One region of the Leisingera sp. ABM4_103 genome, then DNA from elsewhere that is predicted to be linked to it. Evidence: riboswitches for the same ligand, from Rfam matches in the RefSeq annotation. Region 1 holds a riboswitch; the other holds the start of a gene.

What was found. Region 1 has a riboswitch for cobalamin ahead of ACXAED_RS02930 (DUF1636 family protein). Riboswitches for the same ligand answer to the same signal wherever they lie in the genome.
Region 2: another riboswitch for cobalamin. It lies ahead of ACXAED_RS13320 (ABC transporter substrate-binding protein); the one in region 1 lies ahead of ACXAED_RS02930 (DUF1636 family protein).

The regions. Positions count from the first base shown of each region.
Region 1 covers NZ_JBSWTU010000005.1:243,446-254,786, reverse strand. Annotated here, with positions in the region: gene cobN (cobaltochelatase subunit CobN) at 1-1,253, opposite strand, end outside; gene cobW (cobalamin biosynthesis protein CobW) at 1,437-2,471, opposite strand; gene ACXAED_RS02930 (DUF1636 family protein) at 2,474-2,884, opposite strand; cobalamin riboswitch at 2,981-3,199, opposite strand; gene cobO (cob(I)yrinic acid a,c-diamide adenosyltransferase) at 3,251-3,886, shown strand; gene glpD (glycerol-3-phosphate dehydrogenase) at 3,977-5,554, opposite strand; gene ACXAED_RS02915 (DeoR/GlpR family DNA-binding transcription regulator) at 5,547-6,332, opposite strand; gene ACXAED_RS02910 (DUF1513 domain-containing protein) at 6,471-7,550, opposite strand; gene ACXAED_RS02905 (imelysin family protein) at 7,568-8,563, opposite strand; gene ACXAED_RS02900 (di-heme oxidoreductase family protein) at 8,563-10,095, opposite strand; gene bfr (bacterioferritin) at 10,082-10,570, opposite strand; gene ACXAED_RS02890 ((2Fe-2S)-binding protein) at 10,518-10,811, opposite strand; gene ACXAED_RS02885 (porin) at 11,022-11,341, opposite strand, start outside.
Region 2 covers NZ_JBSWTU010000005.1:2,393,694-2,405,034, reverse strand. Annotated here, with positions in the region: gene ACXAED_RS13340 (aldehyde dehydrogenase family protein) at 1-1,077, opposite strand, end outside; gene ACXAED_RS13335 (LysR family transcriptional regulator) at 1,183-2,070, shown strand; partial or broken gene ACXAED_RS13330 (ABC transporter ATP-binding protein) at 2,398-2,908, opposite strand; gene ACXAED_RS13325 (FecCD family ABC transporter permease) at 2,905-3,954, opposite strand; gene ACXAED_RS13320 (ABC transporter substrate-binding protein) at 3,951-4,961, opposite strand; cobalamin riboswitch at 5,107-5,300, opposite strand; gene ACXAED_RS13315 (succinylglutamate desuccinylase/aspartoacylase family protein) at 5,437-6,480, opposite strand; gene ACXAED_RS13310 (hypothetical protein) at 6,763-7,062, shown strand; gene ACXAED_RS13305 (paraquat-inducible protein A) at 7,092-7,709, shown strand; gene ACXAED_RS13300 (paraquat-inducible protein A) at 7,676-8,311, shown strand; gene ACXAED_RS13295 (MlaD family protein) at 8,308-10,392, shown strand; gene ACXAED_RS13290 (PqiC family protein) at 10,394-10,951, shown strand; gene ACXAED_RS13285 (chorismate--pyruvate lyase family protein) at 11,008-11,341, opposite strand, start outside.

The DNA.
Region 1 (11,341 bases):
AGCGTTTCGGCGGCGTAGCCCTGGGCGGCCAGCTCACGCAGGATCTCGTCGCAGGAGGCCAGCGCGTCGAGGCCGACGGCATGGGCGAGGTTGTGGTCTCTCCCGGGGTAGGTGGAGAGGATCAGGGCGAGGCGCTTGTCAGTGTTCGGCAGCTTGGCGAGGCGCAGCCAGCCCTCCACGCGGTCGATGGCGGCCTTGATCCGGTCTGCGTCGGCGCGGTGGGCGAAGCGGGAGTACTGCAGGTCCGGGTCTTTCTTGCCCGGCGATTTGAAGCTGACGACGCCTGCGAAGATGCGGCCGTCCACCTCCGGCAGCACCACATGCATGGCGAGGTCGGCGGGCGACAGGCCGCGGTCGGCCTCGGCCCAGTCTTTCTTGCGGGCGGTGGAGAGGGCGACCTGGAATACCGGGCAGCCGGTCGTGCTGAGCGGTGAGGCGCTGCCGTCGGTGCCTTGAGCGGAAAAGGCGGTGGCGTTGATGACGGCAGCCGGGTTCAGCCCGGGCAGCTTTTCGCGCAGCCAATCGGCGGCGGTGGGGGCCTTGAGGCTGGCGGCAAAGGCGCCATAAGCGGCGTAGCCGCGCGCGCGCAGCTCTTCGATCAGCGCATCCACCGGGGCGGTGTCGGCGGCGGTGAGGTAGGAGCGGTAGAAGCTCACCAGCACCAGCGGTTTGTCCTGCGGCGGCAGGTCGGCCAGCACGCCCTTGGCCGGGTCATAGAAGCCATGCTCGGGGGTGGTTTTGAGGCCGATCACCGGCCCGGCGTAAAGGCCTGCCGCCAGCGACAGCTGGGCCAGCGCGGCCTGAGCCGCGACCGCACCGCCGGCGTCGCACAGGGATTGCAGGCGGCGCAGGGTGGAGACGGGCAGGGTGGACAGCTCGTCGAGCCGCGCATCCTCGCGCCCGTCGGCAGGCAGGATTGCCAGCGCAATGCCCTTGCGGCGGGCGAGGTCCTGCAGGGTGGCAAGGCCATAGGACCAGTAGCTTTCGCCGCCGATAAGGCGGACGAGGACACCTTTGGCGCCCTCCAGCGTCTGTTCCGCGTAGACGTCGACCGACAGCGGGTGCTTGAGCGCCACCAGGTTGGCGAGGCGCAAGCTGGGCAGTTTGCCGTCCGCCCGGTGCCAGCCTGCCGCAAAGGCGCCGAGGTCGCTGTCGGAGAAGGACAGCACCACAAGGTCCGCAGGCGTCTGCCCGAGGTCCTGCGGGGTATCGGTCTCGTCAAGGCCGTGGCTTTCGCGGAAGACGACGTGCATGGGTCAGGCCTTTGTATTCTGGTAAGCAATGGGCGCTCTGAGGGCTGCGCCCGAGCCTGGGAGGGTGCGAATGCGCCCTCCCATTTTGCCGGAGGCAAACCTTTGGTTTGACGGGAGGGTCGGGCGCAGCCCGGCCTGCGGCCGGGCAATGTCATTTGAAATGAAGCGCCAGACCGGCATTGCTTACGCTCCCAGCTCGGCGCGGATGGCCTGTTCGTCGATGTCGTCGTGCTCGGCAATGACCACCAGGGCGGTCTTGCGCGGCTGCGCGCCCCAGGGTTGGTCGTACTGCGCACGCAGGCGCTCGCCCACGGCCTGAACCAGCATCCGCATCGGTTTCCCCTCCACCGCGACATAGCCTTTGACGCGCAGGATGTTGCGCTCGCGGGCGAGTTTCACGATGGCATTCTGCAGCGCTTCCGGGTCGGAGACTTCGCCCATTTCGACAACGATGCTTTCAAAATCGTCATGCTCGTGGTCGTGGTGGCCGTCGTGGTGGCTGGGGCGGGCCTCCAGATCGTCCTCGGCAGCGGCGCCCAGGCCCAGGATGATGCGCGGGTCGATGACGCCTTCGCTCATCGGCAGGATCGGCAGCTTGCGGGGCGCTTCGGCCTCGATCACGGCGCGGGCCTTCTCGACACCCTCGTCGCCGGCCAGGTCAGCCTTGGACAAGAGAACGATGTCGGCGCAGGAAATCTGGTCCTCGAACACCTCGGACAGCGGGGTTTCGTGGTCGATGCTGTCATCGGCCTCGCGCTGGGCCTGAACCGCGTCCAGGTCGGGGGCGAACTGGCCCTTGGCAACCGCCTCGGCATCGGCCAGCGCAATCACGCCGTCAACGGTGATGCGGGAGCGGATCGCGGGCCAGTCGAAAGCCTTCAGGAGCGGTTTCGGCAGGGCCAGGCCGGAGGTTTCGATCACGATGTGATCCGGCTTTTCCGGCAGGTCCATCAGCTGTTCGATGGTGGGAATGAAGTCATCCGCGACGGTGCAGCAGATGCAGCCATTGGCCAGCTCCATGATGTTTTCCGCCGGGCAGTTCTCATCGGCGCAGGACTTCAGGATGTCGCCGTCCACGCCGGCGGTGCCGAACTCGTTCACCACCACGGCCAGGCGCTTGCCCTGCGGGTTCTGCATCAGGTGGCGGATCAGGGTGGTTTTCCCCGCGCCCAGGAAGCCGGTGATGACGGTGACGGGGATCTTGTTGAGGTCGCTCATGATTACTCCTCGGAGAAGAACTTGGCCGGCGGGATGCGGGCAACGGATTGCTTGCGGAAGGTCTGCGGGCGTTCGCGCCAGGGCACGACGCCGTCGGCTGTTGCGGCGTAGGCTGCAGCGCCTTCCAGGATTTCGGGGACGTGCTGGTCCGGGTCGAGGTCGCCGTAGACATAGGTCCAGCGCTCTGTGCCGCCGACCAGTGCAACGGCGCAGCCGCGCTTGCAGGAGGACAGGCATTCAACACCGCGCAGGCGGACGCCTTCGGGCATTCCGGCCTCTTCCAATGCGGCGTGCAGGATGGCGCCGGGGCGGGCGGCCTCGGGGTCGGCGCCCTCGCGGCGGCAGGTGAGGCAAACGGTCAGCGTGACCGGTTTTGGGGTGCTGGCAGTCTTGCCTGCCATATCGTCAGCCATCGGCGCGTCTCCTGTCGCGGCAGGCGTGCGGGAAGGCCGAAAGGGGGCTGCAGCGTGCCAGCCCCTCAACCGGTCGCGGAACACCCCGCCCGCCCGTTGTTATCTCTCTCGCTGGCAGGTCTCCCGGCTTGCGGATGCCAAGGCGTTTTGCCTTGCCGGCCATCCTGCCTTCCCGGGGGTCTCTCCCAGTGGCATGGCGGCCTCATCCGGTCACGGTCGCGGGGGCGGCTGTGCTTCGGCAATCCAAAGAAATTTGGCGGCCTTCACATTCCCTCTTCGCCTGCTTTCGCAGGAACCAGCGAAACCCCCTTGCGCTATCGCGCCCTTCTTTGTCAAGACATGGGGTCAAACAGCTGGAGAGCCCCCATGAGCGAAAAGTCTGAAACCGGCATCTCAGAGGAAGAAGCCGCCCGTCACGCGTCGAAAATGGCCAAGAAGAAGGCCGCGCGCGACCGGATGATGAAGACCAAGGACGGCGAGAAGGGCCTGATCATCGTTCACACCGGGCCGGGCAAGGGAAAATCCTCGTCGGGGTTCGGCATGATCATGCGCTGCATCGCCCATAAGATGCCCTGCGCCGTGGTGCAGTTCATCAAGGGCGCCTGGCAGACCGGCGAGCGGACGCTGATCGAGGAGAACTTCAGCGACCTGTGCCAGTTCTATGCGATGGGCGAGGGGTTCACCTGGGAGACCCAGGACAAGGCGCGCGACATCGCCGCCGCGCAGAAGGGCTGGGAGAAGGCCAAGGAGATGATCCTGGATGAGCGCAACACCATGGTGCTGCTCGACGAGATCAACATCGCGCTGCGCTATGAGTATCTGGACCTGGAGGAGGTGCTGGAGTTCCTGGTGGAGCACAAGCCGCCGATGACGCATGTGGTGCTGACGGGGCGCAACGCCAAGGAAGAGCTGATCGAGATCGCCGATCTGGTGACCGAGATGGGCCAGATCAAGCACCCGTTCCGCGCCGGGGTGAAGGCGCAAAAGGGCGTCGAGTTTTAAGCTGAGGGCGTAGCCTGCCTGGGTAGGCGCGAATGCGCCTGCCGGGGGGCAGGCAGGCGCAGCCCGGCGGTGCCGCCGGGCAAAACACTTTTATGCGGCGAGCTGTGCAGCCTTGCCTTGGATGTAGGTATCCACCGCCGCGCGCTGGGTTTCATCCAGCCGCAGGCCCAGCTTGGTGCGCCGCCACAGGTAATCGTCGCCCGCGCGCACCCATTCGCGGGCAATCGCCCAGTCGAGCTCCCGCGCGGTGATGGTGGCGCCAAAGTCCTGGCCCAGATCACCGGCAGTTTTGGCGTCGCCCAGCACCTCCCAGGCCTCGGTGCCATAGGCGCGGATCATCCGGCCCGCCCAGTAGGGTGTCAGGAACGGATAGTCCGCGGCCAGTTTGGATGTCAGCTTTGCCACATCCGCCACCGGGAAATCGCCGCCGGGCAGGGCCACGCCTGCGGTCCAGTCGGCGGGCAGCTGCGGGAACACCTCGCCGATCTTGGCCAGAGCCGCCTCGGCCAGTTTGCGGTAGGTGGTGATCTTGCCGCCGAAGACGTTGAGCAGCGGCGCCTGCGCCTGGTCCAGCGTCAGCACGTATTCGCGGGTGGCCGCGGTGGCTGAGCTGGCGCCGTCGTCATAAAGCGGGCGCACGCCGGAGTAGGTCCAGACGATATCGTCGCGCGTCACCGGCTTCTCGAAGTATTCGGAGGCAAAGGCCGCCAGATAATCCTGCTCGGCTTCGGTGCAGACCGGTGCGGTGTCCGGGTCCGGGTGGTCGGCGTCGGTGGTGCCGATCAGGGTGAAATCCTGCTCGTAAGGAATGGCAAAGATGATCCGCCCGTCGGTGCCCTGGAAGAAATAGCAGCGGCCGTGGTCGAACAGTTTCGGCACCACGATATGGCTGCCGCGCACCAGGCGGATGTTCTCGCGGCTGTTCTGGCCCAGCTTCTGGTGCAGCACGTCAGCGACCCAAGGGCCGCCTGCGTTGACCAGCATCCTGGCGCGGTGCTCCTGCTCCGCGCCGGTGGCGTGGTCCTTGGTGCGGATCAGCCAGTGATCGGCCTTGCGGTCCGCGGACAGCACTTCGGTCCGGGTCAGGATGCTGGCGCCGCGGGCCATGGCGTCGCGCGCGTTCAGCATCACCAGGCGGGCGTCCTCAATCCAGCAGTCGGAGTACTCGAACGCGGTTTTGAATTTGCCTTTCAGGGGGCGGCCCGCCGGGTCGCTTGTCAGGTCCAGCTTGGCGGTGCCGGGCAGGATGCCGCGTTTGCCAAGGCTGTCGTACATGAAGAGGCCCAGCCGGATCAGCCAGGCCGGGCGGCGGCCCTTCATCCACGGCATGAAGGTGGTCAGCAGCTTGGATGTGGGTGTCTCGCTGTCAAACCGCATGTCCTTGTGAAAGGGCAGCACAAAGCGCATCGGCCAGGAAATGTGCGGCATGGCTTTCAGCAGCACCTCGCGTTCGATCAGCGCCTCGCGGACCAGCCGGAACTCAAAGTATTCCAGATAACGCAGGCCGCCGTGGAACAATTTGGTCGAGGCGGAGGAGGTGGCGGAGGCAAGATCGTTCATCTCTGCCAGCGTCACCGACAGGCCGCGGCCTGCCGCATCGCGGGCGATGCCGCAGCCATTGATGCCGCCGCCGATGATGAAAAGGTCCGTTACAGGGGTGTCAGTCATTTTCGCTGCTTTCGTTTTGTCCTGCGGTCAGGATGCGGGTTCCGGCGGCGCGGGCGGCCTCGGCAAATTCTACGGGCACGGGCCGGTCGGTGATCACCACATCCAGATCGGCCACGTCGCAGATCCGCACCGGGGCGGAGCGGTCGAACTTGCTGCCGTCGCAGACCAGCACCTTTTGCCGTGCGTTCTTGAGGATGGCGCGGGCGACAGAGACTTCGCGGGCGTCGTGGTCCATCACCGCACCGTCGGCATCCAGCGCCGAGGCGCCGATGACGGCAAAATCCACCTTGTAGCGGGAGATGAATTCGACCGCGTCCTCGCCGACGATGGCGCCGTCGCTTTGCCGGACGGTGCCGCCGGCCAGGATCAGCTCCTTGGCCTGTCCGCCCATCATCATGCTGATAATGTTGATATTGTTGGATATCACCGTCAGCCCGCGATGGCCCGACAGAGCGCGGGCCACCTGTTCGGTGGAGGTGCCGATGTTGAGGGTGAGAGAGCAATTGTCGGGGATCAGTTCGGCCGCGGCGGCAGCCATCAATTGCTTGCCGCTTGCGTTCAGCTTGCGCCGGTCGGCGTAATCCTGGCTTGCAGCGGAGCTGAGCCGCACCGCACCGCCATGCACGCGCGACAGCGCGCCCCGGGCCGAAAGGTCGCGCAGGTCTGCCCGCACCGTCTGCAACGAGACGCCAAAGCGCTGGGAGAGGTCCTCGACCTCGACCCGGTCCTGCTGGTTCAGCAGGGCGATGATTTCGTTCTGACGGCCGGAGGCATCCATTTGCTTTCCTTTCGTTGCGATTCTCTAGCGTATTGCGCGCGGAGAGTCACGATGTGTTTTCGTTTTGATTTCGCTGAGCGCCAACACGAAAAGGGCGCGCCGTTGCGGACGCGCCTTCGCAGCCGGGAAGGGACAGGTTCAGGCGAGCGGGATCAGGTGGTTGTCCCAAGCAAGGCCGGCACGGTGCATCGGCTGTTTGCCGGAGGCTGCGACCGCAAATAACTGGCCGGTGCCGGTGCTGGCAGCAAAGCCGCCGGGCGCCGGGGCGAGGCCGCAGACATCCGCCATCCTGTGTTCCTGAACGAGGTCCCCGCTGGCGGTGTCCATCAGCTGCAGCACGCCGCCGCGCGGGGAGGTGACGCCGACCAAGGCACCGTCCGGCGAAAACGCGATGGATCCGCCGTAGCCGTTGAGGTTCAGAACCCGCGGGTCGCCGTCTGCCATCAGCCTTGGGGGGCTTCCTGGCGTGTGGAGGCCAACGATTGGAACCAGCTCCCCCGCGTCCCCCTGCCACTGCATGGCAAACCCCACCGTGCCGTCCGCCCGCATGGCGAGGTGGCGGATCGAGTTCAGATGCAGCTCCTGCGGCAGTTCCATCCGGTCCTGCAGGGCGCCGTCCAGGCTCAGGTAGCTGAGGTTCGGACGCATGTCCGGCAGGTTCAGCTTGGCGCGGCCGCTGTCGGGGTGGGTCTCAATCCCGCCGTTGGCCACAGCCAGCCCCGGCGCGTCCCGGCGCAGCAGCATATCGTGCGGCCCGATGCCGCCGGAGGGGAAGGCGGCGATGCGGCGGTAGCCGCTGGTAGTGTCCCAGACGCCAATCACGCCGCGGGCGTTCTCATAATCGTTTTCGGTGGTGAACAGGCGGCTGCCGTCCGGGGAGAACGCGCCGTGGCCATAGAAGTGATGGCTTGCGGGCGGCTGCAGCCGGGCGATGGCGGCGCCTGAGCGGCAATCGATCACGTCGGCGAAGCGGCCCGGGCGGCGGGCAAAGGCGACGGCCTCAGGCCGGACCGGGTGTGCGGCGGCAGCATGACCGCGGCCGGGCAGGGGATGGCGGAACAGGATTTCACCGTCGCGGGTGAGGCCCGCCAGCAGGAAGGCGCCGCTGGCGTCCCTGCCGGCCGACAGGAAGGCGGGGCTGCCTGCGCTAGCCCAGGTGGCCCGGGGGGCGAGGCCTGCGGCCAGCAGCCCGGCCAGAAATCCGCGGCGGGAGGTCATGCCGTTTTCCCTTTTCCTTAGTCGCCGTCCAGCGCATTGAAGCCGGCCGCGACGCCAAGGGCGGGGCCAAGCTCTTCGCTCATCAGCGTGCGCAGGTCCTTGATCTCCTGTTGCAGTGCCTCGATGCGGATACGGCTGGCGGGGTCTGCGGCACCGGCAAAGACCGGGTCGTCCAGCGCCTCTGCCTTTTTGCGGGCTGTAGAGAAGTGTCCGGTGATTTCTGCCTGCAAACCGCCGTGACCCTCCGCCAGTGCCAATGCCAGCGGCTCCAGCGCGTTCAGCGACAGCAGCACGTGACGCAGGCTGCGCCCGGAACGGCGGGCCTCGGCGCGGTTGGGGCGGGGCTTGTCAAACGTGCCCAGCGGGCGGCCCAGGCGCATGTCGTCCAGCACTTGCAGGCCGGTATTGAGAGCCTTGAGCAGTTCCTGGGTGATCTCGTCTTCGGTCTGGTAGCGGGTTCCCGGCGCGCGCAGCTCGGCGGCATAGCCTTGGTTCCAGTCGGCGCTGATGGCCTGCGTGGTGGCCGCGATGTCCGTGCTGATCGCGCGGGTCAGGGCGCAGCGGTATTCTGCGCTGCCGGCGGTGGACAGCTGCGGGTCATAGAGCAGGTATTCCAGCGCGTAGAAGCCGCGGGCGGCGATGGAGTAGCTGGCGAAACCGGCGGGTTCCTTTATGCCTGCGTCTTCGCTGCGGATCAGATTGCCGAGTGCCTTGGGGATTTTGCCGCGGCTGTCGGGCCAGAAGGCCAGTGCGAAGGCGCGGCTGTCCGTTTCAGTCGGGCCGAAGCGGTAGTGGCTGGCGGCAATCCAGGCATCGAAGGCGTCGCTATAGGCCGCCCGCAGCGCCGGGGACTGCGGGGCGCAATCAGCTTGGGCCGCATCGGCCAGCATGGCTGCATCTGTTGCCAGCTCCTCAAACGCGGGGAGGATCAGCTGATCGGTGATGCTGCTGGACAGCTCGGACGCCGCGGCGGGGGCGGCGGCCAGGGCGAGTGTCAGGGCAAGGGCGCGCATCAGAGGCTCTCCAGGAAGGCAATCAGGGCGGCGCGGTCCTGGGGCGGCAGCTCCACGACGCGGGTTTTGGCGGCTTCCGCCTCGCCGCCGTGCCACAGGATGGCCTCCAGCAGGGTGCGGGCGCGGCCGTCGTGCAGGAAGGTGGCGCGCGGCGAAACCTGCTGGGTCAGGCCAATGCCCCAGAGCGGCGCGGTGCGCCATTCGCGGCCCGTCGCGCGGCCCTCGGGCCGGTTGTCGGCCAGGCCCTCGCCCATGTCGTGCAGCAACAAGTCGGAGTAGGGCCAGATCAGCTGGAAGCTCTGTTCCGGGCGGTCCTGCAGCCGGTGGGTTACGAATTTCGGCACGTGGCAGGAGGCGCAGCCGCTGTCGTAGAACACCTGCTTGCCGCGCAGCACCTTCGGATTATCCGCATTGCGGCGGGCGGGCACGCCCAGGTTGCGGCTGTAGAAGGTGACCAGATCCATGTTGGGCTGGTCGATCTCGGTTTCACGGGAATCATCTCCGCCATGCGGCGCGCTGTGGCATGCGGTTTGCAGATCCGTGCATTCGCCGGCATGGGCCGGGAACAGGGGGGTGGAAATGCCGATATCGCCCGAGAATGCGGCGGCAGACTGGTGGTGGACCGTCGGGGCGCCGGCCTTGAGACCGAAGCGGCCCAGCAGGATCCGGTTGAACTCCTGCGACCAGACCAGATTGGCGCGGCCGGAGATGCCATCGCCGTCGGCGTCGTCCTCATCGGCATGGGCGAGGATGTCAGCGGCGGGGATCGCTTCCAAAAGGCCGAGCCCGATCATTGGCGGGGCAACCCGCGGGCTGAGCATGGCACCATCGGCCAGCGGGCCGTAGCCGAGGTTTGCGGCGGTGTAGCCGGGGCGGCGCAGGGTGGCGGTTTCGCCGCCGTTAAGGGCGATCTCAAATTCCTCGTATTCGACCTGCAGCTTGTATTCCGGGGCGATGCCGGGGGCGGAGAAATCCTGCAGCTGGCTGCCGTAGTTCGGATCGGGCGCGGTGCCGATATAGTCGCTGACCGCTTCCAGCCCTGGCGGCACCGGGCCCGGCACAGAGACGCGCAGGAACATGGTTGTTGAACTGTAATCGGGCTGCTCCGGCACATGGCCGCGGCCGTCCTTCAAGTGGCAGCGCTGGCAGGAGCGCGCGTTGTAGAGCGGGCCCAAGCCATCGGAGGCCTTGGTGGAGGCGGGGGAAAACACCCAGATCTTCTTGAACAGCCCGTTGCCGAGCTTGAATTCCAGCTCCTGCTCAAAGGAGAGGTTGGCGGAGTGCTGGGAAAACGCCTCGTCATCCGTCCGGGCGCGCACGGTGGCGGCGCCTGCGGGCAGATCCTCGTAAGGTTCTGGCGCGGAGAAATCCGTGGCGGGAGATGTGACGGCCTCGATCCGGGCGCGTTCGGCGTCGGTGCGGGGAAGGGGGGAGAGGTGCGGGTCTGCCTGGTAGCGGCTTGCCAGGTTCAGTGCCGCAAGGGGAGTGGCCGCCGCAAGCGCGGCAGCCAAAGCAATGTTAGTCTTCAACATCTGCCATTTTGGTGGCGTTGAGCTGGGCATAGTTTTCGGCACCGATCCGGTCGTGCAGTTCAAGCTGCGTTTCGAGGAAATCGATATGGCCTTCTTCATCCGCCATCAGGTCTTCAAACAGTTTCTGAGTGACGTAGTCGCCCGCCTTGTTGCAGGCGTCGCGGGCTTCCTTGTAGAGCGCGCGGGCGTCCACTTCGGCGGCAAGGTCGCATTCGAGGGTTTCTTTCGGGGTCTGGCCGATCCGCAGCGGGTCCAGTTTCTGCAGGTTCGGGTGGCCGCCGAGGAACAAAATCCTTTCAATCAATTTATCCGCGTGCTCCATCTCTTCGATGGATTCCTCGCGGCTTTTCTTGGCCATGCTGCCCAGGCCCCAATCTTCCTGCATCCGGTAGTGCAGCCAATACTGGCTGACCGCCGTCAGCTCATGGCGCAGCGCTTTGTTGAGATAGTCGATGACCTTGGCGTCGCCCTTCATTACTTTTCTCCCGAATTGATGCTGCGCGTAAATTCGTAAGCTGCGCAGGTACTTCCAGCTTACTGCTGGAACGCATCGTGTCGAGGAAAAGCGGCATGCAGCCGCCGCAATCAGCGGTTTTCCCCAGGGCGTGATAAATCTTGCCAGGGGTGATTATCGTTTCGGGGTCGGCATTTCGCATCCAGTCGATGGCGGCGCGGATGTCGTGGTCCGATATGTTCGTGCAGTGGCAAACGATCATGCTGCTTGCGTCCTTGCCCGGTGGCGCAAAAGGCCAAGTGATTCCGTTGGAAAATATATCCGACAGATTTGCTGGGGATTCAAGGCTTATCCAGAGTAAAACGCTTGGGATTTCAGCCTGCGGCGGCGGCCCGCCGAAAAAAGGGGGCCGCAAGCTGCGGCCCCGAGTGTGGTGCTGTTCAGGGGATGCCCGAGCTCACCGAGGGAAACGTCAGGCGCCCAGCGGGATGACCAGGTTCACGCCCAGAACGGTGCTTTTGGTGCCGGCCTCGTCAACCCGGGCAAGTCCGCCGCTGACAGTGGCGCCGCTGCTGAACTCATAATCGGCGCCGATGGTGATCAGGTCGGTTTCGCCGGAGGTGTCGAGATCGCGGTGCACCAGGCCGCCGGACAGGGTCACGCTGCCGATGGTGTAGGCGCCGGTCAGGGTTGCATAAAGCGCGTCATCCGCAGAGCCGCCCGCGTTGGAGAAGGAAGCCACCTCGCCGTACAGGTCGAAACCGCCGTCAAAGGAATGCGCAAGGCCTGCGA
Region 2 (11,341 bases), 2.2 Mb from region 1:
AAAGCCCTCGTGCGGCATCTCCAAGCGCTGGCCGCCGCAGGCCAGTTCCGCCCCTTCGGATTTGCCGAGGTCGACATAGGCCAGGTTCTCGTTCAGCTGCTGCTCGCTGACCACCGGCCCCATCTGCACGCCCTCTTCCAGCGCGTGGCCCACTTTCATGGCCTGTGCCCCGGCGACAAGCTTGTCGACGAAGGCATCATGCACGGCCGCGTGGACCACGAGCCGGGAGGAAGCGGTGCATTTCTGGCCGGTGCCGCCAAAGGCACCGCCCAGCGCCAGGGTGACGGCCAGGTCCAGGTCGGCGTCGTCCATCACGGCGAGTGCGTTCTTGGAGCCCATTTCCATCTGCACCTTGGTCAGGTTCTGGATCGCGGCGGCGGCAATGCCCTTGCCCACCGGCACCGAACCGGTGAAGGAGATCGCGTTCACCTTGGGGCTTTCCACCAGCCGCTGGCCGATCGAGCGGCCGGAGCCCATCACCAGCGAGAACAGGCCCTTGGGGATGTCCTGACGTTCGATGATCTCGGTCAGGGCCACGGCCGAGGCCGGGGTGATGTTGGCGGGTTTCCACACCACCGCGTTGCCGTAGCAGAGCGCCGGCGCGATTTTCCAGGAAGCGGTTGCGGTCGGGAAGTTCCAGGGCGAGATGATGGCGACAACGCCCACGGCCTCGCGGCGCACGTCCACTTCGATGTCCGGGCGCACGGAGTCGGCGTTCTCACCGATCTGGCGCAGGCATTCGGCCGCGTAATAAGTGAAGAACTGGCCGGCGCGGTAAACTTCGCCCTTACCCTCAGCCAGCGGCTTGCCCTCTTCACGGCTCAGCAGCGTACCCAGCTCTTCGGCGCGGGCCATCAGCTCATTGCCGATGTTCATCAGCACCGCCTGCTTGCGCTCCAGCCCGTAGGCCGCCCATTCGCGCTGCGCCTTCTGCGCCTGGTCCAGGGTCGCTTCCAGCTGATCGGCGCTGGCCTGGGCGAACATGCCAACCAGATCGCTCAGATCCGAAGGGTTGCGGTTTTCGATTTCGCTTTCGCCCGCCAGCCATTCGCCGGCAATCAGGTTCAGTTTGGTCACGGAGAAGCCCCAGATGCTGAATTTCAGGTTTGCGGCAGGATGGACTTCTCCGCCAGCATCAGTCAAACTCAATAAACTGAACACAACTTCACAATTTCTGAAGCCATGGCCCTGAAGATAGAAATGCTGCGTGCCTTCTGCACAGTGGCGCAGACCGGAAACCTGTCAGAAGCGGCAACCCGGATGGGCCGCACCCAGTCTGCCATTTCAATGACGCTCAAGCAGATGGAAGATCATCTGGGCAAGAAGCTGTTCGAAGGGGAGCGCAAGAACCAGCTGTCACCGCTGGGGGAGCAAGTCTTTGAGCTGGCCCAGAAACAGGTGCGCCGGTTCGACCAGACGGTACAGGCCATTGAGATGGCGGCTGAGGCCATTCACGGGCTGATCCGCATCGTCTCGGTGCCCTCCGTGGCGGCGCTGGTCTTTCCGTCAGTGCTGGAGCATATGACCGCCCGCCACCCGGGCTTGAAAATCGAGCTCCGCGATACCGACACCCAGCAGGTTCTGGACGCATTGGCCGAAGGCAAGGCGGACATCGGCATCGCGTCCGGCTATCACCCGCTGAACGGGGTCAAGGCCGTGCCTCTGTTCGAGGACCGTTTCGGCCTCGTCTGTTCCACCAGCCACCCGCTGATTCTACAGGACGCCCGTCCCGCCATCGCTGATATCACAGGCCCTGGCTTTGTGCGCAATGCCCTGTGCGAACTGATCCGCAACGAACGCTTTGCCGAGGCCATCAGCACGGCCGATGTGACGATCCACAACACCCACTCGCTGATCACCATGGTCCGGACGGGCAAATGGGTGACGGTGCTGCCGCAAACGGTTGCGCGTTTCATGCCGGAAACAACAGCGTTCCGCCCCATTGCCGACCTGCCCGACAAACGGGAGGTCTACCTCTATCAGCGCGAACGCTCCCGCTTCGCGGGGCTGACTGCGGAATGCAGCGCCTTTATCCAGTCTTGTGACCTGTCCGCGGATCTGCCGGGGTAACGGAGACGGCGCGACGCCGGCGCTGCGGCTTTCCGTCAGGAAGACCGGCAACGGCGGGAGCGTTTCGCCGCCCGCCTCAGGCCAGGTGAAAGGACAGGTGCGGCGCACTGCCCTCCGCATCGCGGATTTGCCGGGCCGTGATCCCGAAAACGTCAGATACCGTTTCCGGTGTCAGCGCCTGCTGCGGTGTTCCCGATGCCACCAAGCGCCCGCCCGACAGCACCGCAACCCGGTCGCAGGTCAGCGCCTGATTCAGATCATGCAGCGCCACCACGGCGGTCACCTGCAGATTGCGAATGCAGTGCAGGATCGACAGCTGGTGGTGGATGTCCAGATGGTTGGTCGGCTCATCCAGCAGCAGCAATCCCGGCTGCTGGGCCAGCGCCCGCGCGATATGCAGCCGCTGCCGCTCTCCGCCGGAGAGCGTCGCCCATTCCCGCTTGGCGAACCCCTCCATTTCCACCGTCTTCAACGCCTTGTCCACTTGCCGGGTGTCTTCCCCGCTCCAAGGCCGCAGCGCCGACAGCCAGGGGGTGCGGCCCAGCTCCACCACTGAACGCGCCGTAATGCGTTCGGCGGTGTCGGCTTGCTGCTCGACTATGGCGATCCGCTGGGCAATCTCGCGGCGCGACAGCCGCGCCAGCGGCTGCTCCGCCAGCAGCACTTCGCCTTGCGAGGGCCGGGCCAGTCCCGCCAGCAACCGCATCAGCGTCGATTTGCCGGAGCCGTTCGGACCGACCAGCGCCAGCGTCTCACCCGGCTGCACCGCCAGAGACACGTCCGACAGCAGCGCCTTGCCGCGCACGGAGAAGGACAGGCTGCGGGCTTCGATCCTCATCGCGCCGTCCTCTGCCCGCGCACCAGGATGATGGCAAAGGCCGGCGCTCCGATCAGCGCTGTGACCACGCCGATGGGCAGCACCTGACCGGGGATGATGACACGGGACACGATGTCGGCGCCGATCAGGAACACCGCCCCCGTCAGCGCAGCGGCCGGCATCAGCCTGCGATGCCCTGGGCCAACCAGGAACCGCGCCGCATGGGGGATCACCAGGCCGACAAAGCCGATGGAACCGACAATCGACACCATCACCGCGGTCATCAGCGCGGTGGCAAAGATCAGCACCACCTGCACCCGCCGCACCGGGATGCCCAGCGCCGCGGCGGAATCGGTGCCAAAGGTGAAGGCATCCAGCGCCCTTGCGTGAAACCGGCAAATCATCCAGCCGGCCAGCGCCAGCGGCACCGCCAGCCACACATCCGGCCAGCGCACGCCGCTGAGGTTTCCCATCAGCCAGAACATGATGCCGCGGGCCTGATCCGCATTGGCGGATTTAGCGATGATGAAGGCGGTCAGCGCGTTGAACAGCTGCGAGCCGGCAATGCCCGCCAGCACGATCTGCGCCGCCGCCGCCCGGCTGCTGCCCGCCCCGGCGGCGCGCGCCAGAATGGCAACAAAGCCAAAGGCCAGAAGCGCACCGTTGAAGGCGCCAAAGGACAGCGACAGCGCACCGCCGCCCAGCCCTGCAATCGTGACCGCCACCGCCCCGGTCGAGGCGCCGGCGGAAATGCCAAGGATGTAGGGGTCCGCCAGCGCATTGCGCAGCAGCGCCTGCAGCACCACGCCCGTCACCGCCAGCGCCGCGCCGCAAGCCCCGGCCACCAGTGCCCGCGGCAGCCGGTAGCTCCAGATGATGCCCTGGTCCACCGGGTCAACCGGCAGCCCCGCCCCGGCCAGATTGTTGACCAGAACGGACAGGACAAGGTCAGGCGCAAGCGCGGTTTCCCCGATCATTGCGCCTGCCAGAACCGCCGCAGCCAGCACCGGCAGCGCCAGGCAAGCGCCCCGGACGCCGTGCCATGCAAGTGCGGCGGCTACGCTCATCCGCCGTTGCCGATCGCGCTGAGCTCAGCGGCCAGGTCTTCCAGCGCCGGGATGGCGCGGATGGTGGCATCCATCGCCTGGGCGTCCATCACCACGATACGGTTGTTCTTGACCGCGTCCATCTGGCTGGCAACCGGGTCATTGCGCAGGAATTCCAGTTTTTTCTCATAGTCATCGGCGGCAAAGCGGCGGCGGTCCATGCGGGCGATCACAATCACCGTCGGGTTGGCCTTGGCGATGGTTTCCCAGCCGACGGTCGGCCATTCCTCGTCCGTCTCGATGACATTGCGCAGGCCCAGCTGCTGCATCATGTAGCCCGGCGCGCCTTTCTGGCCGGCCACAAACGGATCGCTCTCCAGCTCAGGCGAGGAGAACCAGAACACGGCGGAGGCATCCTCCAGCGCAACCTCTTGCGCCTTAGCAACGGCCGCAGCCTCGCGCGTCTTGTAGTCCGCGACCAGCTCAGCGCCCTTTTCGGCCTCGCCGAAGATCGCTGCCAGCTCCTCGATCCCCTGATACAGGCTGTCGGTGGTGAACATCCGGGTGCGGGTGCCGTCGCCGCCGGTGGTGTTGTCCTTGCCTGCGCAATCGGCGGGCATCACATAGGTCGGGATGCCCAGGTCATGGAACTGCTCGCGCTTGGCGACCACGCCCTCGGGGCCGATGTGCCACTCGTACTGCGCTGCAACCAGGCCCGGGCGTTTTGCCACCACACTTTCAAAGCTTGGGTCGTTGTCGGCCAGCCGTTCGACCTTGGCGTTCACGTCCGCGTATTCAGGCAGAACATCGTTGAACCAGACCGAAGTGCCCAGCACCTTATCCCCCAACCCAAGCGCATAGAGCACTTCCGTGGCCGCCTGGCCAACCGTGACGGAAGACGCCGCGGGTGCTTCGAAGGTGACGGTCTGGCCGCAGTTCTCGATGGTCAGCGGAAAGCTCTCGCTGGCTGCCGCGGCCTGGGCCGCGACGGTGAAGGAAAGGCCGATCAGGCCGGAACGCAGAAACATGATTTTCGATCTCCATGTGTCAATGACCGGAGAACGGGTGAAAGGGCATTGACCGGCAGGGCGGAGGGCCTGAGCCCTTCCTCTGCGCCGCCTGAAAGCAGCAGCGCGGTCTGCCGGCAACCTCCCCGGACAACCCCGTCCGGTGTGCTTCGGTTTCATACCGGCAGGTCTCCTGACTGGCGGGTCATCGTCTGGGCCGTCTTCCCGGACCGCTGGGATCCAGTGACACGATGGCTCAGCACTCGCCGCCTACAGTTGCGGGGGCAGTTCCGGTTGGTGCCCGGCAGGCACCGCGGATTCCCTCTTAGCCCTTGCGGGACCGGTAAAGCGCGCGTAGCGCATCACTTTGGTTGCGGCAAGAAAAAGTTGCTGCCGCTGCGGAAATCCCCTGCAAAAGGCGCGCCCGCCGGAAGCTGCGGCAACCGCGTGTTGAGCAGCTGGACCCATTGGCAAGTGCTGCCCCCCATGTTGCCGTTCAGAGAATTTCATCCTCGTCGAACATCGGGTCGTCCTCCAGCTGGGCGCTCAGGTCCTCCACCGAATCCTCCGCCTTCTCGACGGAGCGGACCCTGCCGAGGTGGAACACGGCATCGCCCTCGTTCACGATGGGCATTACCGCACGCCCGACGATCAGCCCGTCGAAAGGCGCCAGGATGTCCTCGTCATGCTCACCGAACGGATCGGACACCGAGCCCATCAGCTCCCCTTCCCGGACCAGTTCGCCATCGTCCTTGTACACCCGCAGAAGCCCGCCCATCGGCGCCCGCAGCCATTTGCTGGAGACGCAGAACTGCGGCTGCGACTTTGGCTTGGATATGCCCTTGGCCGGGACCATCCCCATGTGCCGCAGCACCCGCAGGATACCCGCCAGCCCGGCACGGATCGACAGTTCGTCAAAGCGCAGGCCCTCGCCCGCCTCATACAGCAGCACATCCTTGCCCATCTCCTTGGCCGCGCCGCGCAGCGAGCCGTCGCGCAGCGGCGACTGCATCACGATCGGGGCGCCAAATACGCCCGCAAGCTCGCGGGTGCTGGAGTTATCGGGCGAGATGCGGATTTGCGGATAGTTGGTCCGGTGGATTGCTGCCGAATGCAGGTCGATACCGAGGTCCGAACGGGTCACCACCTCTGTCATGAACAGATGCGCCAGACGCGAAGCCAGCGAGCCATGCTCGCTGCCGGGAAACACCCGGTTCAGGTCGCGCCTGTCGGGCAGATAGCGGGAGTGGTTGATGAAACCGAAGGCGTTGACGATCGGCACCGCAATCAGCGTGCCCTTGAGCGTCGTCAGGTTCGGCGCCCGCAGCAGCCGCCGGATGATCTCCACGCCGATCACCTCGTCCCCGTGCACGCCGCCGCTGACAAACACCGTCGGCCCGTCCTGGCGGCCATGCACCACATGCGCCGACATTGTGACCGGCGTGTGGTCGGACAGAACGCTGACCGGCAGGTCAACCGTCAGCCGTGAACCCGGCGCCACCTTGGCGTGGCCGATGGTGAAATGCTGCCTTGCCTTCATACTGCCCCCTTGATTTGAATGGCCCCAGTCCTGAGACCTTTGCGGGTGAAAGGTTTGACACTGCCCGCCTGCCTGGCAAGTCCCATCTGAAATCCTTTCCTGTCTCTTGCGCAACTGCCCGTGGCGAGAGTGGACGCAGGTAAGCCGCCTGCAATCCTGCCCCCTCGGCCGAATGCCACGTGCGCAGGCTGCTGCTCCTCGCTGCCGGAGACCTGCGGTTGCCGCCCCAGTACATACGTGATATTTTCTTGTCTATAGGCAAAAATCTTCCGGAAAAATTTAATGCCCGTCTTTAATACTGCCGCAAATGCCCTGGCAGGGTTTTATACCCAGGAATTCGGCGGCAAGACCTCCGGGCGCTACAGGATCCCGCGCAAACTGTTGCAGGAGATCTGCGGACGGCGCCGGCTGTATGAAGACGATGTCACCGCACTCTCGCGCGCGCTGATGGAAAAAGGCTATGTTCTGATTGATATGGACAGTTTCTTTGTGGTTATGAGCGCCAACGCCTTCGCCAATTACAGGCGGGTCAGCAAGGAGACGCTTGCAGCTCAGGCCGCGGCAGGCGGAACTTCGTGCTGAGGCTGGCTGCGCGACCGGACAAGGATGAGATGGACCCAGAACAGCTGATTGCCTGCCCTGCCTGCGACGTGCTGCACCGCGATCAGGAGGTGGCCAAGCATGCGGTCGCCAGATGCGCCCGCTGCGGCACCGTGCTGGCGGCACCCAAGTCCGGGGCGATGACCCGGATCGCGATGCTGTCGCTGACCGCGCTGATCCTGCTGGCCGCCGCGGCCGGTTTCCCGTTTCTGGAATTGCAGGCTCAGGGACTGTCGCACCGGGCGTCGGTGCTGGATGCGGTGCTGGCCTTTTCCCGCGGGCCGATGGCGCCCTTGTCGCTGGCCACCGGCCTGCTGATCGTGCTGCTGCCTGCCGCCCGCTATGGCGCCCTGGTCTACACCCTGGCGCCGATGGCCTTGGGCTGGCACCCTGCCCCGCATGCCGCCGCGGTCTACCGCTGGGCGGAATGGCTGAAGCCCTGGGCAATGGCCGAGATCTTCATTATCGGCGTGGCGGTCGCCCTGGTCAAAGTGTCCGGACTCGCCCGGGTCGGGCTGGGCCCCGCCTTCTGGGCCTTTGCAGCGCTCCTGGTGGTGACCATCCTGACTGACAGTACAATTTGCAGGCTGACCGTATGGAAAACCCTGAAGACCCGCCGCGGTTCCTGACCGCAGCCGAGGCCGGGCTGACCGGCTGCCGCACCTGCGGGGCCGTCAATCCGGGCGGCGCGCAGATCTGCTACAGCTGCCGCAGCGAGCTGACGCCACCCTCCGCAGCCAGCCTGCAGCGGGTCTGGGCCTGGCTGGCCGCGGGGCTGATTGCCTATGTCCCCGCCAATATCTATCCGATGCTGCGCACCACCACCTTTGGCCGCGCTTCGGAGAATACTCTGATCGGCGGCATCGCGGAATTGTTCAGCCATGGTTCCTACGGGGTCGCCTTCATCGTGTTCTTTGCCAGCATCGTGATCCCGGTCGCCAAGTTTCTGGCCATCGGCTACCTGGCGGTCTCGGTCCGCAGGCCCGCAACCCTTGGCAGCCACGGCCGGCTGGTGCTTTATGAGGTTGTCGAATTTATCGGGCGCTGGTCGATGATTGATGTTTTTGTCGTGGCGATCCTGACCGCCCTGGTTCAGCTGGATTTCGCCGCTGCCGTCACCCCGGGGATTGCCGCGGTCAGTTTTGCATTGTCGGTTGCCTTCACCATGCTGGCGGCCCAGAGTTTTGATCCGCGGCTGATCTGGAACGCGGAAAAGCGAGAATATGAATGAGCACGCCTGAACCCGCCGAAATGAAAGTCTCCGCACAGCGCCCGTCGCCGTGGCGCAACCTGTCGCTAGTCTGGCTGGTGCCGCTGGCGGCGCTGGCGGTGTCGCTGGGTGTCGCCTGGAAGGCCTACAGCGACCGTGGCGTGCTGATCCGGATCGCCTTTGACAACGCCTCCGGGGTCGTCGCCAACGAAACCACGGTGCGCTACCGTGACGTGGTGATCGGCCGGGTGGAGGACGTGGGCTTTGCCGGCGATCTGAGCAAGGTCTCTGTCTGGGCCCGCATCGACAAGGAGATTGCCCCCTACCTGGATCAGGACGCCGCCTTCTGGGTGGTCCGTCCGGAGGTCAGCACCCGCGGCATTTCAGGGCTCAGCACTGTGCTGTCCGGCGTCTACATCGAAGGCACCTGGGACCAGGAGCCGGGCGTGGCCGCCACCAGTTTTGAGGGCGAAGACGGGCCGCCGCTGGTGCAGCCGGGACGGGACGGGCGAAGGATCACCCTGCGCACGACCGACGGCAGCATGATCTCCGAAGGCGCGCCGGTGCTGTTCCGCGGCGTCGAGGTCGGACGGCTGGAGCAGCCCCGCCTGACCGTCAGCGGCGACAGCATCGTTGTCGACGCCTTCATCGACGCCCCGCATGACCGGCGCATCAACTCCGCCACACGGTTCTGGGACACCTCCGGCTTTTCTGTCTCCTTCGGGGCCAGCGGGCTGTCGCTTGATGTCGACAGCATCGCCTCGCTGGTTGCCGGCGGTATTGAATTCGACACCGTCTTCGACGGCGGCAAACCAGTGGGCAAGGGCACGGTTTTCGACATTCACGAAGACGAGGCCGCGGCCCGCCGCACCGCGTTTGCCCGGTCGCGGTCGGGTGGTGTGGCGGTAGCGGTCGCCTTTGACGAGTCGGTTGCCGGCCTCGCCAGCGGCGCCGCGGTCAAGCTCGGCGGCGTGAAGGTCGGCGAGGTCAGCACGCTGAACGCTGCCATTCAGAGTGATAGCGACGAAGCAGAGGTGCGGCTGATTGCCAAGCTGCTGCTGGAGCCTGCGCTGATGGGGCTGCCGCCCGGTGCCGGAGAGGCTGAGGTGCTGGATTTCCTCGAACAGGCCGTCGATGGCGGGCTGCGGGCGCGGCTGGCCTCTGCCGGGCTGCTCAGTTCAGAGCTGATCGTTGAACTGGTCACCCTGGAGGAAGCCGCCCCGGCGCAGCTTGACCGCGTCGCGGAACCGTTTCCTGAATTGCCCAGCGCGCCCTCCGACCTGCCCGATTTCACCGCGACCGCCGAAGGCGCGATGGAGCGCATAAGCGAATTGCCGGTGGAAGAGCTGATGGCGCAGGCCATTGCCACCCTTGCCAGCATCGAAGACCTGGCCTCTGCCGACAGCACCCGTGAGGTGCCCGCCGCTGCGGTGGCGCTGCTGGAGGACACCCGCGCGCTGGTTGCCGACCCCGGCACCCGCGCCCTGCCGGCTGAGCTGAACGCTACTGTCGCCGACTTGCGCGGCATTCTGGCGGATCTGCAGCAAAGCAAGGCAGTTGCCAACCTGAGCGCCGCACTGGAACAGGGCAGCCAGGCCGCCGCCAGCCTCGCCGCCGCATCAGAGGAGCTGCCCGCCCTGGTCAGCGACGTCCGCGACCTGGCGGCCAAGGCCAACGCGCTGGAAGCCGAAGAGCTGATCCGCTCCGCCAGCCAGCTGATGAAGAGCGCCGACGCCTTCATCGGCACCGAGGAGGCCCGGGATCTGCCCCCTGCCCTGACTGGGGCGCTGGATGAAATGCGCCGCACGCTGGAGGCCCTGCGCCAAGGCGGGCTGGTGGACAATGCCAATGCCACCATGGCGTCTGCACGCGGCGCCGCCGATGCCGTGGCCGCCGCTGCCGAGGGCCTGCCGGCCCTTTCCGCCCGGCTGGAACGGCTGGTCGCCCAGTCCGAGGCGCTGATCGCCTCCTACGGCGCCCGCTCCAGCTTCAACTCAGAAACACTGGACGCCCTGCGCGAGGTCAAGACCGCCGCCCGCGCCGTCTCGCAATTGGCGCGCAAGATTGAACGCGATCCGAATTCCCTGCTGTTTGGAAAATAAGATGATAAAACCCCTGTCTTTGACGCTTCCCATTGCCCTGCTGGCGGCCTGCGCCCCGTCCAATGATGCCCGCTATCTGATTTCCGCAGCACCGGGTGAAAAGGTCGCCAACCTGCGCTCCCGCACCATCGAGGTACGGCTGGTTTCCCTGCCCTCCTATGCCGCCGCCTCCGAGATCGTGGCCGAGGGCGAAGGCGGCGCGCTGTTTGCGCTTGACGGCGCGCAATGGGCCGATGATCCGGCCCGCGGCATGACCGCCGCCCTGGCGCGCGGACTGAACGAGCGCACCGGCGCCTCCGCCGCGATCGAACCCTGGCCGCTGAACACCGGCCCGGACGCCCGGCTGGATGTGCGGGTGGATCAGGCCTATGCCCGCGCCGACGGGATCTTTGAGCTGACCGGACAGTTCGCGGTCTCCTCGCCCGAAGGCACAGTGCGGGAATTCGTCAGGCGTTTTGATATCCAGACACCAGTCAGCGGCACCGGGCCTTCTGCCACCGCCGACGCTCTCTCCCGTTCGCTGGCAGAGCTTGCCCGGCAGGTGTCGCAGGCCATGTAAATGCTTGCGCTGGGGTGAGGCGCGCTTTGCACACTGGCGGCGTGCCGGCAGTCCTCTCAGGCGGTCTGCGCAGCCGGGCCGGTCAGCGGCAGCCCCTGCAGCATGCCGGAACGGTAGGTTTCGGTGATCAGCATGCAGGAGGTATTTTCGATCTCCAGCACATAGGTGCGTGCCGCCTCCGGGTCGGGCACGCCGCACCGCTGCCACAGCCGGTCCAGAACCCCCTCCGGGCAGGACACCGGCTTTTTACGGGTCAGCTTGATGTCAAAGATGTATCCGATCGGCGACAGCCCCTGTTCTAGATGCCGCTGCACCTCCGGATCCAGCTGCTCCAGCGCGACATAGGTCAGGTTATCCATCATCACTTCGCCCCGGTGCGACATGCAGACC